Regions from separate parts of the Sporomusa sp. 246TCP1 genome, predicted to be linked through region 1. Evidence: riboswitches for the same ligand, from Rfam matches in the RefSeq annotation. Region 1 holds a riboswitch; each other region holds the start of a gene.
What was found. A riboswitch is a leader RNA that binds a small molecule or an ion and turns the genes downstream of it on or off. The one in region 1 is predicted to bind cobalamin.
Positions count from the first base shown of each region.

Region 2: it holds a riboswitch for cobalamin, as region 1 does, so the genes downstream of both, AC1ECB_RS10720 (TonB-dependent receptor plug domain-containing protein) here and AC1ECB_RS10005 (TonB-dependent receptor plug domain-containing protein) in region 1, are expected to answer to the same signal.
Region 3: it holds a riboswitch for cobalamin, as region 1 does, so the genes downstream of both, AC1ECB_RS13255 (OmpH/Skp family outer membrane protein) here and AC1ECB_RS10005 (TonB-dependent receptor plug domain-containing protein) in region 1, are expected to answer to the same signal.

Region 1 is NZ_CM170492.1:2,024,268-2,030,557, forward strand. It holds gene AC1ECB_RS09995 (efflux RND transporter permease subunit) at 1-857, opposite strand, end outside; gene AC1ECB_RS10000 (efflux RND transporter periplasmic adaptor subunit) at 854-2,107, opposite strand; gene AC1ECB_RS10005 (TonB-dependent receptor plug domain-containing protein) at 2,217-4,106, opposite strand; cobalamin riboswitch at 4,253-4,428, opposite strand; gene AC1ECB_RS10010 (adenosylcobinamide amidohydrolase) at 4,446-5,972, opposite strand; gene AC1ECB_RS10015 (sirohydrochlorin cobaltochelatase) at 6,045-6,290, opposite strand, start outside.
Region 2 is NZ_CM170492.1:2,216,776-2,223,065, reverse strand. It holds cobalamin riboswitch at 287-480, shown strand; gene AC1ECB_RS10730 (response regulator transcription factor) at 698-1,264, shown strand; gene AC1ECB_RS10725 (hypothetical protein) at 1,339-1,536, shown strand; cobalamin riboswitch at 1,534-1,716, shown strand; gene AC1ECB_RS10720 (TonB-dependent receptor plug domain-containing protein) at 1,878-4,130, shown strand; gene AC1ECB_RS10715 (beta strand repeat-containing protein) at 4,163-6,290, shown strand, end outside.
Region 3 is NZ_CM170492.1:2,862,677-2,868,966, reverse strand. It holds gene AC1ECB_RS13265 (hypothetical protein) at 1-648, shown strand, start outside; gene AC1ECB_RS13260 (helix-turn-helix domain-containing protein) at 964-1,128, opposite strand; cobalamin riboswitch at 1,359-1,539, shown strand; cobalamin riboswitch at 1,792-1,974, shown strand; gene AC1ECB_RS13255 (OmpH/Skp family outer membrane protein) at 2,127-2,582, shown strand; gene AC1ECB_RS13250 (hypothetical protein) at 2,907-3,254, shown strand; gene AC1ECB_RS13245 (ABC transporter ATP-binding protein) at 3,391-5,133, opposite strand; gene AC1ECB_RS13240 (ABC transporter ATP-binding protein) at 5,126-6,290, opposite strand, start outside.

The DNA of each region.
Region 1 (6,290 bases):
TTTTTATACACTTTTAAGGAAACCGTATCATCTCCGTTTATCCTGGCATAGCGGCTTACACGGCTGTCTTGCTCAGTTACTTCCGCAAGTTCAGTTAAAGGAATAGCGGCACCATTGGCATTGGGAAGATATAACCGCTTAATTTCATCTGGTGAATTATAACGGGCTGCCAAGCGTACATCACTTTCCTGCGTATCCGTATATACCGAACCGGCAGGCAGCAGCAGATTATCTTCTTCAATGCGCTTAGCAATCTGGTCTAGCGACAAATTGTACAAAGATAATTTATCACGGTTCACCAAAATAGCCACTTCCCGGTCACGCCCGCCACCAACCGTAACATCAGAAACACCATCAGCCCGCTGCAGCCGTTCTTTGAAAATCTGATCCGCTTTGCCATAAATATCGGACAATGTATATTTGGCTTTTACCGCAATTTCCATAATCGGCTCAGAGTTGGCGTCCCGCCTGATTATTACAGGTTCATCGACTTCATCTGGCAGATTTTTGCGCACCCGGTTAATCGCCTTAGACGCATCAATAGACGCGATATCGGTATTGGCCGTATAGTCAAACTCTAATACTATCGTAGCTTTTTCTGGTTTTGCTATCGCGAGAATCTTTTGCAAATGTGATAAAGATGCAAGTTCCTTCTCTAAAGGTTTAATGACACTTTCTTCCATTTCCTCCACACTTGCCCCTGAATATTCAACAGATATAGAGAAATAAGGATTATTCAGTGTCGGCAATAACTCAACCCCGATGTGAAAGAAACTATATAAACCAAGCACCACAAATAACATAACAATCATTGTTATGCCTACAGGACGTTGAATGGAAAAGCGAGTAATGTTCATAAGACTGTTCCTCTTGCTTCCACTTCAACCACCGTATCCTGTTTAAGGCGGGCGATATTACTGACCGCCACGCGCTCTCCTTCGTTAATGCCTGTAAGTATCTCCACAGAATCATCATTGCGTTGGCCAGTTGTCACCAGGCGTTGTTCGGCTTGATTGTTATCATTAATTACAAATACGTATTTCTTACCATTTTTTTCCGAAATAGCCGTTTTGGCAACAAATATAGTCTGCTTTCTTAGTAGCCCAATAATATCAGCATGGGCAAACATACCGCTTCTTATCGCCGGCTCTCTCTGCGTCAGTACTAGTCTAACAGTAAAAGCCTGAGTCTTAGCATCACTTGCCGGACTCACATAAATAATCGTGCCCGGATATTCCTGCCCCAGCGAGTCAATAGCAATCTTCACCTGCATGCCAATACGAATTTGAGCTGCATGCTGTTCGGAGACCTGACAATCAATGTAGCTGCTGCCATTATCAACAACAGTTAGTAGCTTTTGACCTGCCGGAACAAAAGCGCCTTCTTCCGCCTGCCGGTAACCGATGATTCCGTCCCGCGGTGCACGCAGTATCATATCTTCACGCTGCTTTTCCAACGCTTCCAGATTATAGTCTGCCTTAGCCAGTGCGGCCTGTTTGCTTTCCAATATTGCCGGAATGCCGCCTTCCATGGCCTGTTCCTGTAAAGCCGCCAAAGCAGACTTGGCATTAATCATTTGCTGCTTTGCCGTATCAAGCGTCTCACGGGAAACAGCTCCACTAGTATGTAAGGTCTCATAACGCTGATAATTAGCAAGATTCCGTTCATAATCAGCCGCTGCTTTCTGATAGTCTGCAGAAAAGGACGCTTTTGTTTCGATGGTTTCAGCTCTGGCCTGCCGGATGGCTGCCATTGTCTGGGCAATGGCAAGTTCGATATCCTTAGTATCCTGCACAACCAGCACTTGCCCGGCAGTTACAGGCTGCCCCAATTCTACGGCAACCTGTGTGATATACCCCTTATACTTGGGGGCTATATCGACCTGCGCTGCCGCCACTGTCTGGCCGTTTAATACAATCCTTGACAACATATCCTGCCGCCGGACAGTCTCTACTGACACCAAAGGTTTCATCGCACTAATCTTAGCCATATTTACCGAACTAGTATTATGGGTTTTCCAAGACATCATTGCTCCGAGAAAAACTACAGCTCCCACCACAACTCCGAACATCAGTCGGCGCTTTCTGCTGTTAATAATTTTTCTCATTTTTAGATATGTTCACTCCCTTCCTGCCAAACTGTCAGCTATCCCGCCTATCGTAACACGCCAATAACCGCCAACTAATCTGATTGACGGTTATTGCAAAATTTATCCATTAAAATACAGCTTTTACCCCTATTACATAGTTACGCCCGCCACGCGGATAACTGGCATAACCGTCATAATACTTATCAAAAATATTGTTAACAGTGAGAAAGGTTGTATATTCCTTGCTTAATTTCCAATTGACATCAGCATCCCACACCCAAAAACTTTTTTCGATATACTTGTAGTATTTAGGGTCTGTTCTATCAAATGCCGCTGTGCCTTTAACATCAACACTTACTTTTTTATCCGCATAGGATACACCAATATTCCAGGTCTTTTTAGGAATATTGGTGTCTTGGGTATAATTCGCGCTGCCGCTTTTATTTTGGGCATCCACATAATTAAAGCCGACAAATCCTGTTAGTACAGGAGTCAACTGTTTACTTACCTGAAGTTCAATGCCATCGGCTTTTTGTTTATCAATATTTGACGGTATCCAATGTTGGTTATTTACATCTGTGCCAATATCCTTCCAGGTAATGGCATCCGACAATTTGCGTTTAAAATATGAAATTTTTCCTTCGGTAGTATCATCAAATCTGTGGTTCATACCCACTTCCATACTCCAGCCGGTTTCCGGCTTTAAATCAGGATTGCCGTCATATGTATAGGTCTTCGATCCATAGGTATTTACCTGATGCGGCCAGTACAAATCGTCAAACCGCGGGGCGTGAAATACCTCGCCCCATGATGCGTAATAAGTAGTTCTGTTACTGGCTTTATAATTTGCCGCAACATGTGGAGTTGAACTCTTGCCATATACGCCATTATCATCGTAACGAAAGCCCGGAGTTAAACTAAATTTTTCAGCTATATCCCATCTATCCTGGAGGTAAAGCCCCTTTACGGTATTATCTTTATTGCCATAAGATGAACTTTGGATTTCATCCTTACGCCAGTCAATTCCTGAGGTCAACGTATGCTTATCACCAAGTTTTGAATTAATTTGGTAATTGAATCCTTTAATTCTTACATCATGGTCAGAGCTTTCACTAAACCGATGGGAAGCATTCTGATAGACCTTTACTTGGTAATCGGTAGTGGCTGAGGTGCTTTCTTTGTAAGTAATATCCCAATTGTGCTGCCTGATCTTGTCATATTCAGCCGCAGCTTTAGTTTCATTTTCATCATTAAAATATTCATAGGATACTGTCAAATCACCATTGCCCACCTTGTTATCCAGCCTCAGGGTATACGCATTTTGATCAACACCTGTATAATCGACAGTCTTACCACTGCCATCGGTATAATTGCCTAAATGTTTTTTATCAGCACTAAAATACCAACCAAAGTCACCCTCTTTTCCCTGATTTGTCATTGAAAAATTGCGACCATCCCAATTGCCGCCAGAAACCTTGACAGTAGTTTGATTTTTTTCCCCCTTTTTGGTGATGATATTAATTACGCCGCCAACAGCATCCGCACCATATAAGGCCGATCGCCCACCTTTTACAATTTCAATACGTTCAATATTTTCTGTACCTACAAGGCCTGTCAAGTTAGTAGTTGCCGAGCCAAAGCCGCCAATGCCATTTGGCATGTTCATTCGCCGGCCATCAATCATAACAATGACCTGTTCACTACCATTGATAAAAGGAGCACTAATACTGCCTGGATTACCATATGAGCCGATATTCACCCCGGGAGTATGTTTTAATATATCTCCTAAATTGTGATAATTTCCTTTCTCAATCTCTTCACTGGTGATTACCGTTACATTCGCTGCCGTTTCCGATATTTTAGTTGGCATGCGATTGGCCGTAATCACTACCTGGTCAAAAGCAAACTGGTCTTGCTCCTCCGCCTGAGCGCCGCCTGGAATCTGACATAACAACGCGCTTGTCACCATAGCATACAGCAAAGCATTTCTTTTTTTAGTCGTTTTCATTTTTTTCATCAATGATTTCTCCTTTAGTTAAAGATTTAACAAAAAAAATACACTTCCAGAACTGACCCGGAAGTATATTGGCGGTACTTTTGTAGTTTGTTAAAAACCTAACAAACCATTGCTAAAAATCCCCTTCCCCATCGCTCGCGGGTCAAACGGTGATTGTCAGACAGGCAGTTCTCCTGGCTCTGGATCATCGCTTCTCCACGCCTTCCCAAGATATTCTCAGTGACATATTGTGGAGTTGCTCCTCATTACAGTGGCGGGACCGCGCCGGTTTTTCACCGACTTCCCTATTAAGCCTTGCGGCACCTGTCTTCTTTCGATATTCAATTACACGGTAAAATTTCACATCGGCGCATCCATCCAGAAACCTGCAACCAAAAGCCTGGCATCTTCTTCTGTCAAAACGGTGCGCACGGTAACAGCCGCCTTTTCTTTTTCAAACTTCACTTTGTAAGTAAAAATGGTGAAAGTCTCTTTTGGTTCGGCAGTAACCAGCTCTTTGGAAACATAGTTGCCGAGTTTTTGTTTGATCGACTGGCTGAGCAGCCGGAACTGAGATTCCGGCAAACTGCTTTTCATCTTCTGATCGAAGTTTGCGGAAAAACTTGTGTAATCACTCCGGTTAATGCCAGTAAGCATAGATTCGGTAAATTGATCAGCTGAATGTTGCCTATCCTGCGGTGAAACAGCCGGTGGCAGTGCTTCACCACCATGCGCTTGACTAATCTGATTTTCCACAATCTTTACAACCAGCGCCGACCAAGCCCGGACATCAGCCGCCAGTTCGCCGGTAGCTACCGCCGGAGACAATACCTGATACTTTCCCGCAGTGAGTAAGAGCAGATCATTGCCAGCCTTAGCCAGTTCATCTGTATTTAGCAATTGCCACTGATTTTGATCCAATAAGTGAACATACAGTGACGTACTTGTTACCAGAGCCGGCTCTTTGTCCACTTGGCGCAGCGATGCTAAAAAATGTTGTTTGTCAACTGTTCCGTATTCTTGTTGATATTGTTGATAAAGGCTGTCCTCAGTTACGCCGAAGCGGTTCATACGTCGCAGCACACTGTGCTGTTTTTGCGGGGATAAACCGCTCTGACGCAGCAAAGCATCCTTGACGGCTTGTTTGACGGTGCGACCAATCAGTTCTCCCAGTTTGGCATGTTTGCCTGCATCCTCCAAATATAGAGGTGATCCTGGGTTAGTGATCACAATCGTCTGATCTGTTCCTGAGCCGGTAGCCAATCCGGTCGAAAACCGGCTGCCGGCTACCAGTTCCTGCAAGGCTGCTGTTTTGGCCTCAGTGCAAGTCACAAGCGCTCTGGCCATAGTGCCAGCGGGAAGATCGGCATCAATAACTAACATAATATTAATAGTCCCGGCTTTATACGATGCCGGCTTTTTGCCAGGAGTAAAATACGATGCCGGATCGCCGACCCGCCCGCCGTTGCCTTCCACACCGCCGGTAGCGATGGCAGTTACGGTAAGCGACTGATAGCTTTCAGACTGTATCACAGCATTCTCCATCGATGCAGCTGTACCCATACTGGTCACTTTGCCGGGATTCAAGCCCAGCTGTCCGGCCACTTGCTGCATATATTGAGGGTAGTTTGCACCGGTTACACCAATGGCGCCTTTCATATCATGATTAAACACTGCCTTAAGATCATGCCGGATGCCACCGTTGATCACTGAAGTGCTCAATACATCCCGCGGAGCATGGAAAGCCACGATCAGACTGGTACCCTGCCGATATACCTTATCCCCGGTCGATAAGGTAGACACAGGTATTTGATCACTACCCAAACAGGGAATAGCGCCACTCCACAAAATAATAACCACCAGCAGCCCTTGTAACCACTTTTTCATTGTTTTCCTCCCTCGTACGATTACTTGCAAAATCAACGATGATTGTCAGTCAGACCGCTCTCCTGCCCCGGGTCAACAATGACTCGCATGACCCTGACTGTGGCAGTGACCCTTGCTGCAGCAATGAACATGTCCATGGTGCGGATGAGCCATGGCGGCTTTGAGATGAGCTATATAGATATCTTGAATAGCTGTATTTTCACCTAAGCCACTAAAATATACCTCAACCGCAAAGCCTGCCGCTACTAGCTGTGATTTAGCTGAATCCTCTTCCTCGCCAGCCATATCATTAGTGGCATGGTCACCGGCTACCAGCAT
Region 2 (6,290 bases), 190 kb from region 1:
AGGAGAGGAGGTCAGCATTTTGCTAAGAAGGGGGAGTTGAGGCTAATGTGAAACCAGGAGAATATGTGTAAATAAAATATAAATGATTAAGAAATTTCACAAAATATCCTCAGGTGAGGGATTTACGTTTCAAACCAAATAGTCTAATCTAAAAAAAGGAACTGCATAGTGTGTATGCTTAAAAGCAATTAATCTCCTTAACATTAGAAAATAATGCAAGTAACTCAAAACAAAAAGAAAATATTGCTGGGATAGGTGCCTGACGAGAGGTTGCTGAAAATATTCAGACGCAAACGCAAAGATGAGTATTTTCATAACAACATGTAGGGCTTAAAAGGGAAGACCGGTGAAAAAACCGGCGCGGTCCCGCCACTGTAACGGGGAGTAAATCCGCATAGATGTCACTGGAGCATAGCTTTGGGAAGACGCGGGTGAGCAAAGATCCGGAGCCAGGAGAACTGCCTGTCTAAGAATCGCCGTTTGACCTACGAACGATAGGGAGGAGATTACGAAACCTGTAAGTAGAAAGGTTGTATTTCTATTGACAGTATGACGTATGCGCTCCCGTTGAAATCGGGAGCTTTTTTCATGCAAATCCGGATACATTGGAGTTTAACATTACAATTATCCATTCTAACGTCTTTACCCCAATTTTAGGATTGGTGGCAAATATAACGGTGAAAATTGAGGGAAAACGATGTATTGGTCAAACTATTGGGAAGCTTTTCATCAGGATAATCAGGGAATCTGCATTTTAAACCATAAATTGGAAAATATTTATTCAAATGAAAAGGCAAAACAGGTGTTCAAAAACATCACTCCCGGACTATTTCAACAATTCAAAAGCGTTTGCCGACGTTTTATGGCTATGGTTAAAGCAAAAGAAACGAGTTTGTCTAATTATAGCGATATGTTAAATCATCAGCGCGATACCATCAGTTTTAGTTGTTTTTCGTTTTATTTAGACAAGCAGGCATATATTATGGTGGTTTTTGACTATAGCGCCAGTGATGAAATTAACTTAGCCGATGGGACGACGTTTACGTTACGGGAAAAAGATATTCTCCAGGCAATCGCAGCTGGAAAAACAAATAAAGAAATCAGTGAAATACTCAGGATTGGCTTTGAAACCGTGAAATCACATGTAAAAAACCTGCTTGCCAAAACGGGGACAAGTTCCCGGACTGAACTAATTAGTAAATATTGGCACCTTAAAAACAATACCGTTGGCACGCCTAATTATGCAGTGTTTAAAAAAAAGTAATATTGAATAGCCCAAGTGCTTACTCAAGGTGGCAATGCGATCTTGAACAATTAAGCACTACGAGGGGGGGATTTATGAAACACAAAAAAATTGAAGAGCTAACCAAAAAAATGTTAGCTTGTGGCTATAATGATGATCAGATCAAGCATATCCTCAGAGATTCCATTGAGAACAATTTAGATGACGATGGCAGTTTGCAAGAGAAATTAATTATTGATGTCCTGGAAAGTTATATTGAATTTGGAACCAAGTGTAAACAAGGAATTAAATAAAATAATATGGGTACAGGTGCTATTTAGAGCTTAATAGGGAAGACCGGTTAAAGGCCGGCGCGGTCACGCCACTGTAATGGGGAGCAATGCCAAGAAATACCACTGGAGCTAATTGTTCCGGGAAGGTTTGGAGACGCGATGATCCTAAGCCAGGAGAACTGCCTGTCTGACAATCGCCATTTGTACCTGCGTGCGACAGGGAGGAGATTACTGCAAGTGACCGAATACATCATCTGGCCGCTGGCGTAATAAAGCTTAACTCCTGAAAAGGGAGTTTTTTTATTGGAAATTTGTAAATTTAGCAGCAGGTTGCTATCTGTAGAATGAAAGGTTGTGATTGCTTGGCATATTTAAGTATTTTAAAAAGAAATAAAAAGCTGGAAGCAGCTATAGCTTTGGGGTGCCTTATGCTGACACAGACATCATATGCCACTCAGGAAGACCAGGATAATATGAAAGAGTTTAAATTGGAAACTATTACTGTTGAAGCCAAAAGACCGGACTGGGAGAGCAAGTTGTCTCCTGGAACGGTGACGGTCATTAAACCTGAAACGTTTTCCGGCGAGCAAAAAGACTTGCCTGAAATGCTAAAACAGGTTCCGGGAATTTTTGTGCGCGAAGTCAACGGCAAAGGGCAGTACACTACCGTCAGCGTACGCGGTTCCACTGCCGCACAAGTAGGAGTTTTTGTTGACGGCGTTTTGACAAATCTTGGCGGTGACGCTGCCGTTGATATTTCGGCTATTCCCGTAAGAAATGTCGAAAGGATAGAGGTATATCGCGGTTACATTCCTGTAAGGTTTGGCGGTACTTATATGGGGGGAGTTATCAATATTGTTACCAAAAAGCCTGAAAAGACTGATGTTAGCGCTGAGATCGGCATAAGCTCCTACGGAGGAAGAAACTCTGCCCTGGAATTTACGTCTCCTTTAAGCACAGGCTCATTACTATTTGGTCTGAACAGAGAACAAAGCGGCGGCGATTTTAAATACACTAACTTTGCCGCGGAATCATATGGCGAAGATAGTACTCGTTACCGTAAATACAATGACTTTAAAAATACGGACGCTATCATCAAATGGCAGGATGATCACTGGATGATTAAAGGCAGCTACAAGAAAGTTGACAGGCATTTGCCGAATAATCTGTGGCCTGAAGGATCTATTGCCAATGCATATGATCCGGGAGCTAAAACGGATCTGGCGGACATTAATCTTGCGGAAGGCAAACGTCAGACTATCGACAGTAAGGAACTGCAGGTTAGCCGCAGAGCGCAGGCGGGCAATCTGGAATGGGGCTGGTCTTTGAATTATCTTGATCAGGACAAAAATTACCGGGTTGAGAAAATTAAAAATCCTTATTTCTACTATTGGTCTACCCCTCTTCGCGCCTGGAGCACTTATGACAGTACGCGCTGGGGTGAAAAAATTGATGGAAGTTACAAGCTTAATGATAATAACCTGATAGAATTTTTAGTCAGCTATTCGAAAGAAAAAATGGATGTTGACGGCTCGAATCTAAAAACAGCAAATAGCAATTATGATTCATTCCGCAGTTATTATGAGCAGGAATTGTTTAATATCCAATTGCAGGACACAGTTAGGCTGGACAAAGAAGGCACCTGGCAATTGACTCCAAGCATCAGATACAACCGATCTGAAATTCTTGGAAAAAGCCATCGTGACAAAACAAGTGGTCACAGCTGGGTGCAAAAGGAAGAAACTCAGTCTAATGGTAAAACTACCTGGCAATTGGCTGTTAAAAATGATTTTAATGAAAACTTTTCAATGCGGGTAACTGGCGGCACTTATTACCGACTGCTGAATCTCTATGAAATTGCAGGTGATGGTGCCGGAATCTTGCCACCGCCTAAGGACAAGAACGCCAGCGGCACCGCCTATCCGCTGCCGGAGGAAGGGAAGCAGTTTGATCTAAGCGGCCTTTGGCGAAATAAGTGGTTTGGGTCCGAAACCTCCTGCCTGACCTTGACTTATTTCTGGCGGGACTCGGATAGTATGCTGCAGCTTTCCCGCCGCGGTTATGATTATTGGTGTTATTTCAATGACAACAAGGGTAAAGTGTATGGACTTGAAATGCAGAACAACTATTCCTGGAAAAAATTTGACCTCAATCTTTACGCCACTTATACCAAGAGCAAGTTACAGCGCCAGGACAGCGCCTATGCGGATTACGGTTCGGAGTACACCCAGGGTTATAAAGACATCTGGGCCACGTATCAGCCGGAATGGCAGACCGGCTTGCGGCTTACGAATAAACCGTCGGATAAATTCGATATTTATGCCGAACTCAAATACCGTGACGAGATGTTTACCAATGCAGTTAAAGACAAACGGGGCGGGCATTATGCTTATGAAAGCGGCGCTCCGATCAGCGCTTTAACAACGTTTGACCTAGGCGTCAAGTTCAAACCAACCAAAGACTGGCAGATTACTGTCGGCTGTAATGACGTTTTTGACGCTGCCAGTGATTTGAAAATCAGCTATCGCGACTATTCTGACAAGAATATCAGTGTTAATCCTGAATATCCTTTGGCAGGAAGAACTTTCTTTGTAAACGCACATTATGACTTTTAAGTTGTTCGAGGGTTTAATGGAGGTGTAAATATATGAAGTGTTATTTAAACAGGCGTAAAGTCAACCGCGCATTAGCCTTACGCGTCACAACCGCGCTTCTTGGCGGTTATTTATTTACAATGCCGGTTTTGGCGGCCGACCTGGGTGTTGTCACGACGTATTCGTATGGCGGTACTGCTGCCGGGCAGGTAGGCACGATTACGGGCTCCAGAGTAGAAGCTACCGTTGATGCTCAGGGACAGGTGAAAATTGACAGCGGCATTAACGCCGATGCGCAAAGCTTCAGTATCATTGATGACAACGGACAGGTACGCATTTTTATTCGACAAAGGACAGAAAACGGCAAGCAGAGCTTGGTTGTTGATCCGGAAGGAAACTGGAAATCGGTTATTGCCTCCACTGATTTGACTGCCGAGCCCAATATTCATGCGGTTGCCTATAAAGGGCATTATCTCTTTGCAACAGGCTACGACTACGGTAAATTGATTGTTGCTGATTCTGCAAAGAACTATCAACAATCGCATGTTTATGAAGTGCCTGATGCGGTAAAAAATGCTACCGCAGGCTATAGCGCGTCAACTGCTTATCACGGCGAAGGGCTTGTTGGAAGAGGTAATGAACTATACGCGCTGTTTACCTGTAATCCTCAAGGGGGCAATGATACTTATGCCGACAGTTTTGTCATTCATTATACGATTGCTGTCGATGGCAGCCTGGAATATAAAGACTATACCAGAGTCGGCAAAAACACGATGGACATGGAAGAATATAATAACGTACTGCTGACGGCCAGCAGCGGCGGCTATCAGAACGGTGGCGGAAAAGCCAACGCCGAAACCGCGCTGCACTATGTCAGGCTGGACGAAACCGGTACGCCTGTGGCTGAAAAAGTTACTTATAAAGGCGCAGTGGCCTTAAAAGGGGAGTATAGGAGTGTTTCGGTATCTCCTGATGGCTTTGCCTATGTTTTTACAGGTAACTATGATAACAGCTGGGCAGGTATGAACGGAGCTGTTTATCGCACAACGGTAAGTAATTTGCTGTCATCCTCTCCGGACAACTGGCAGAAGATCATTGACGTCGACAATGTTCCGGGTTATGCCTGGGGTGTTGATGTGGAAAGTACACCGCATCGTCTGTGGTTTGTCAGCGGGAATAAGATATTAGTTTATTTGGACGGTCAAACAACACCAATAGAGTTCAATATGACTTCAAGTGGACTGACCAGTCTGGGTGACGCTAACATAAATGGCTTTGACACTATAAAAACAGATGTCGTTACTGGTGCTACAGATAATATTGTCAAGGCCGGCAATCTCGCGGACGCAACTGCGAATTATACCACAAAAATAAGCGGCACAGGTGCTGCGGATGAAATGAATGCCTATTATCTTGGTACGGAAACAATTGCCAATAATCTCTACAACGTTTTTACTTTCAAAAAGGATGCAGTCATCGGCTTGGGCACGAATCAGTTGGGCGATAAAACCACTAACGTACTGGCTGCTGTTTATGGCTGCAACGGCAGGGACCTTACTATCAATGCTGAAAGCAGTTCAGGCGCCAAGGACAAAACGCTTACTCTGAACGTAACAAACTATGCAGGCACTCCCTCAGGTGTATATGCCGGTAATGGGAAAAACGTCACTATAAATGCCGGCACATTGAATATTAATACAGTTGCTTATAAAGATGGTGAAACTGTAACAAATGCTATCTGGAATGACACTGCTCAGGATAAGAGCAGTATCATCACAATAAATGCTGATACGAACATTTCCATGCAAGGGGGACAAGGAGGGCATGCAGTTGCTGTTACCAAGACTGACCGTTGGGGCGAAAAGTCTACTGCTGCTGATCAAAAATCGGAAATCATTATAAATGGTAATTTGAAAATTGGCGATGCTTCTACGGGCGCTTACGGCGTGGGTCTTAATACCAAGAATGTTATTTCGCGGTTTAATAGTGCCGGGCTTTACACCTCGGTTGAAAAAAGTGCTATTACTGTCAATGGTAACGTTGATATGGCAATTTACGGCAATGGCGCTGCAACGGCAGCAAAGGACAGTACAATAACTATCAAAGGTGGCAGTATAAAAGTACCGGCAGGAAAAAATTATGGTTACTATACCCTTGCTTCCTATCTAGGAACCATTAACC
Region 3 (6,290 bases), 840 kb from region 1:
CGTGCTTGTGCGGTCGAGTATGATAACCTGCGAACCTTTGCGTTACGGGAAATCCGGCGGGAGGGAAAAACGGCGGCCAAGCGTTTGCAAGTTGACAAGCTGAAAGCAGAGCTGGCCCAAGTGCAGAAAAAGAATGCGGTGTTGGAAGAAATGCTGGCGGCCAAACAAAGGGTATTGAATGAACTCCAGCTTAAAATAGATAAAAACGAGATTGCCCGGCAAAAAGAAAGCGAGCAATGGCAGGAAAAACTGGACGATACCAATCGGATACTGGACAAGCTGCTTGCCTCCTCAAATCAGGAAAACGAGCCGGAAAAGGAGCTTAGTCCGGAAATCATCGAAGCCATTGCCTGGCTGAAGGTTGTTATTCTCGGCGGGCGTACGGATTGGCAGCAACGCCTAAAGCAAAAGTATCAAAACTTTAGCATGATTTCGTCTGAAAATGTGAAATTCGATCTGTCGGTACTGGATGCGGCCGATGTCATTGTGATCAATTGGAAACATTTGGGGCATAGCTTGTTTTACCGGACGGTAAACTATGCCGGCAAATATAATAAGCCGATTGTATATCTCGGCAAGAGCAATGAGAAACATCTGCTTAAAGCACTGTACCGGGAATGTATTTTGTCTAAAGAAGAAAGGGGTTAGTATTGAAAAAGGAGGCATCCCCCATGAAACAGCATGTCTTTTTAGTGAAAAACAGAACGGTAGGGACGGGCTGACCCGCAACTCCTGGGGCAGTACCGACAGTATAGAACTAAGCCCTGATAAAATCCAGGATAATACAAGAAGTATACGATAACTCCCTGCAAATTCAAACAATCTCGCAACCAGTGAGTTTTCCATAATTTATTCTCCCTTCAACAAAAAATAGAAGTCTGCTGCAGCTTTGCAACTGACTTCTATTTTAAAGAAGATGATATAGAACTAATACTCCATATAGATTGTTTTAGCTCCATTTAGTCAAAGCGATTTTCGGTAAGCTGAGGGAGAAATATGCATTACAGCCTTAAAGGCACTGGCAAATTTGCTGGAATTTTCATAGCCGACGTTACCGGCAATAACCGTGATGCTATCTTGACTCGTAAGCAGCATGGAGGTTGCTGCCTGCATGCGATACGTGCGTATATAAGTAACACGTCAGTCCTTTTCTTATAGTATACTCCTAGAATAAAAAATATGCAACCGGTTACAACAAACACGCCCTCAATAAACATCAGCGGGCCTGCCCGGATAGCCGGTGGGTCATGAAGAAATAGGGGAAACGTGTCAGAAAAGACAGGAAAAAGCAGAACGAAAATTGGTGACAATTGGCAATTGCTGTGTTAAAATAAATTAATAACAAGAAGCGGACAACCACATAGTGTAATGGTACAGGTGCCCGCAAGGGCTTCATAGAAAAGCCGGTGTAAGACCGGCGCGGTCCCGCCAATGTAATGGGGAGCAAAGCCAAGAAATGCCACTGGGAGGAAAGTCCTGGGAAGGTTTGGCGGCGCGAGGAACCAGAGTCAGGAGAACTGCCTGTACAACAGTCACCATTTGACCTGCGCGTGCTCAGGGAGGGGATTTGATGTGTAGTTTACACCGGCAGTGTTGCCGTATAAACGCCGAAGCCTTTCTGAGTGATTATCGCAGAGGGGCTTCTTTTGTTTACTAGTGCCGGTAGCTGGTAACGCAGGACGGGTTGCCTGATTGCCAGGGAGCGCCAGTAAATGCCTGGGAGGATACTCTGGCCAGGGTATTAATTCATCCTGGATTGTGTCAAAAAGCAACAATTACAGAAACAACAACTGAATATTGCAAGGGATAGGTGCCCGCAAGGGCTTAATAGGGAAGTTTGGTGCAAAGCCAACACGGTCCCGCCACTGTAACGGGGAGCAATGCCGAGATATGCCACTGGGATGAAGGTCTTGGGAAGGTTTGGCAAAGCCATGAACCGCAAGTCAGGAGAACTGCCTGTCCGACAATCGCCGTTTTTCACCCACGAGGTATGGGGAGGGGATTACGTAACGTTGCCGGGACATGCCGGTAGCTTAGCGTAACCACACTCCCGGTCAGGGAGTTTTTTGTTTGCCCGCAGACGATGCGGGAAGACAGGCCAAAGAAAAATGATAGGAGTATACCCAGTGAAAAAATTACAAAACAAACTGGCAGTGCTGATCGCAATTGCATTTTTCGTATCCGGCATTTTCGGACTGTTAGCGCCGACCCAGACGCTGGCCGCCAAGGCCAACAGCAAGCAAACGGTTGGCTATGTTAACCGACAACAAGTTTTCGCCAGTTACCCCGGCATACAGGACCTCATGAACCGTATCCAGACCCTGCGGGACGAGGCACAAAAAGACTACGACACCAATGCCAAAGATCTGCCGGCAGCCGACAAGCAAACCTACAGCGATAAATTGGCCCGGCAGGAAGCCCAGCGGGAAGATGAATTGATGAAGCCGGTGGGAGATAAAATTGAGGCATCCATTAAGGCCGTCGCTGAGGAAAAAGGACTGACAGCAATTTTTGACGCAGCAACCGTGGTCTACGGTGGTACAGATATCACCGCCGATGTGATAACCAAAGTAAAACAATAAGCAGCAGCGATAGTGTACCTGAGCCTAACCGTCCTGCCCGGACGTGCTAACGACGTCCGGACAGGCTGCGATATGAATTTGTTTCAGGAGGCAATAATGTCACCTACCCGCAACAGGGCCGGACCTACTATTTGACCGCCCAGTATTTCTTCTAAACCAACGCAACTTTGCCGCGCTGATGCCCAGGCAGAGGCAAACCAGGCCTGGACAGATTGTCCGGGCCTGTTTGCCGATATCGCCGGAATCGCTTGTCTCTCACAGGGAGGAAGAGAGCAAGGCAGGATTGTCATGAATACACAATTTTTTAGAGGGAGAAGGAGGATTATGATGAATACACAGGTCATTTTGCCTGACAACAAAATCGTGGGCACCGGCTGGCGGCCGCCATTGCCCGATCTGCGCGACTATGATGAGTGCCATCCCAACCTGCAGGAAACGATAAAACGCCTGGGGATCGATGCGGCCGCGCCTTTGCCGGCCAAGGCGGATTTGCGCCAGTGGTGCAGCACACCGGTGCCGGAGCAGGGCCAGTTGGGGGCCTGTACCGCCCATGCGGCGGCAGCCATCATTGAATATTTTCAGAACCGGGCCTTTGGCAAGCATTTTACCGCCTCCCGGCTGCTCTGGCAATCAATCCGGAAGGGGTATGGCGGCAGATTGAACCGCTTTTAGCCGGTAAGCTAGATGATGCCGCCTTTGCCGGCCGGATTTTGGACATGATTGCCCAGGGGGAAATCGCCTGATGTTGATTATGTAATTACTAATGGTCTTACCTTGCTCCAAGATAAGGTCTATTTATCGCAAACTTTTATAATGACCAATTCATATTTTGTGTTTGAGTTTTAACCATGTGATGATATAAGCCGTCTTGTTTTAGCAAATCATCAGGTCTGCCTTGCTGAGAGACATATCCATCAGACAAAACGACGATCTTATCGGCATTGGCGACGGTTCTCATACGATGGGCAATAATCAAAACCGTTTTATTTTTAATCAGTTCTGCCAAGGCCGCCTGAATCTTTGTTTCATTTTCCACATCCAAGGAAGCAGTGGCTTCATCCAATAAGATGATGGGCGCATCTTTAAGAATGGCCCTGGCGATAGAAATACGCTGGCGTTCTCCGCCTGATAATATAGAACCATTTTCGCCAATAATTGTATCGTAACCCATAGGCATACGCGATACGAAGTCATCACACATAGCCAGCCTTGCCGCCTCTTTTACTTCTTCATCTGTTGCATTACGTTTTCCCAAACGAATATTTTCTATGACAGTGTCATTAAATAAGGTGACATCCTGAAAAACAATCGCATAATTTTTCAGCAGCGCTTCGGGATCTATTGCCGTTATATCCTGGCCTCCCAGCGTAATCTTACCGGAAGTTGCATCCCAGAAACGTGCCGCCAGTTTTGCAGCCGTACTCTTGCCACCGCCGGAGGGACCTACAAGAGCTGTCACCTCTCCTTGTTTTGCCAAGAAAGAAACATCCTTTAAAACCGGTTCATCGGTATTGTAAGAAAATGCGACATGGTCAAATTCGATGTCATATCCATTCAGTTTATAATTTTTTTCACCGCGTTGAACAGGCTGTGCTTCCATTTCCTGCATTCTTGTTATAGGAATTTCAGCAATAAAAATCTCAGCAATATTTGATAGTGTTCCGGACAAAGGATCGTACAATCTTGACGCCGTAATCAAAAAAATCAGGTAAGTCAGCAAATCGGTTTTTTCTGCAATTAATAATTCACTGCCTGCCAATATTACCGAGGCCAAGCCAAGTCGCAGCAGTGCTTGTGCACTGGTCACAAAAGCGCCCAGGGTCAATTCAGAATGAATATGCGCCTGTTCTGCTGCATCCAGTTTTTTGTCTAATCCTTCTATATAACGTTCTTTCATACTGCAGGCCTTTATATCCTGGATGGTTTCAAGGCATTCCTGAATACCGTCGGCACAAATTCTTTTGGCTTGATAATGCTTAAGTTCGGCCCGGTTCTGCATATATTTTGAACCAATAATCATAAGAAACGCTGCAGGAATGACCCATAATACGGCAAGTCCCATCCGCCAATCTGTATAAAGCAAGCCAATGGCAATGACAAGTGTTGAAAGCATAGCCCCAAACAATTGTGGAACAGCATGGGAAAAAGCATGTTCCAATGTCGCGCAATCGCCCATAATCGTATTTGTTAAGTCCGATAAGTCTCTTTTACCGAAAAAGGACAAAGGCAACTGACGAAGTTTTTCCGCCAAATTAATCCTTCTTGTGGCGCTTTCCGTATAGGTAGAAATAAATACACTGGAATACTGTAAATACTGGCAAAAATATAAAACAATAAACACTACAAAAACAAGCAGCACATATTTCATCAGGTCAGGTGTTGAGGCGCTTGTCCCTAACAGCGGCTGTAACAGTTCAGCCAGCAGCATGATAAAAAGCCCCACAGGAAGCATCATACTAAGATCGGCCAAGGCACTGTATAAACTGCCCTTGATTAAATCCTTTGCCCCTCTTTCACTGAGTGCAAATTTCTCTTGCAATAATTTAAGCATGTCCTACCGCCTTTCCGACCTTCCATGAAACGGAGGTTTGATATTCCTGCCACATGCCGGCATACACACCCTTTTGCTTTACTAACTGTTCATGAGAACCTCGTTCCACAATCTCGCCCTGTTGCAGGACTAAGATACAATCAACATTTTTAATGGAAGAAAGGCGATGGGCAATCATTAATACCGTTTTTCCTTTCGTCAGATGTTTGAAGGCTTTCTGAATCTGATACTCATTTTCCGGATCGGCAAAAGCAGTCGCCTCATCTAAAATAATAATCGGAGCATCTTTTAAAATGGCTCTTGCTAACGCAATCCGCTGTTGTTCCCCGCCGGAAAGGTAAACGCCGTCAGTTCCCACAACCGTATCAATTCCCTGCGGCAGCTTTGCCAAAATATCATCGCACTGCGCCAGATGTGCTGCATAAAGAGCTTCTTTCCGGCTTGCCTCTGGTTTGGCTGCGCAAATATTATCCAACAGACTGGCTTTGAATAACTTTGTATTTTGAAATACAAAAGCGATTTTTTGCATTAAATCTGTTTCCCGAATCTCCCTTACATCGATTCCGCCGATTCTAATGCAGCCCTCATTTACATCCCAAAAGCGCGGGACAAGGCTGGCCAACGTGGTTTTGCCGCTGCCGGAAGAACCTACTAAGGCATAGGTTTTTCCCTGAGGTACGGTAAAGCTCACTTGATCAACAGCAGGCTGTTGATTGCCAGGATACGTAAAGGTCACATTTTCAAAACAAATGCCGGTATCTTTCATTGATCCATCAAGGTTCCCTGCTGCAAGCGTTTTAGCCTGTATAATTTCATATACACGATCAACGGCCTCTTTTGCCGTCATGATACTTTCGCCCATACGCATGATTTTACTCATCATAGCAATGCACAAAGGGACAAACAGCATGTAGAAGATAAGATCCAAAAGGAACCCTTTATAATCTGCTACCGTTAAGCTAAATAATATACCGACAGGTAGCAAAAGCAGGGAGGGTGCGTTAATCGTGATTATAAATCCAACAAAGGGTACACGGCAGGATAAAGCAAAACCCGAGGCAAACCTCCAATATTTTGTAATTGATTCGTGGAAATTTTTAAAAGAATAAACGGTTTGTTGAAATACCTTTACAACCGGAATTCCCCTGACATATTCA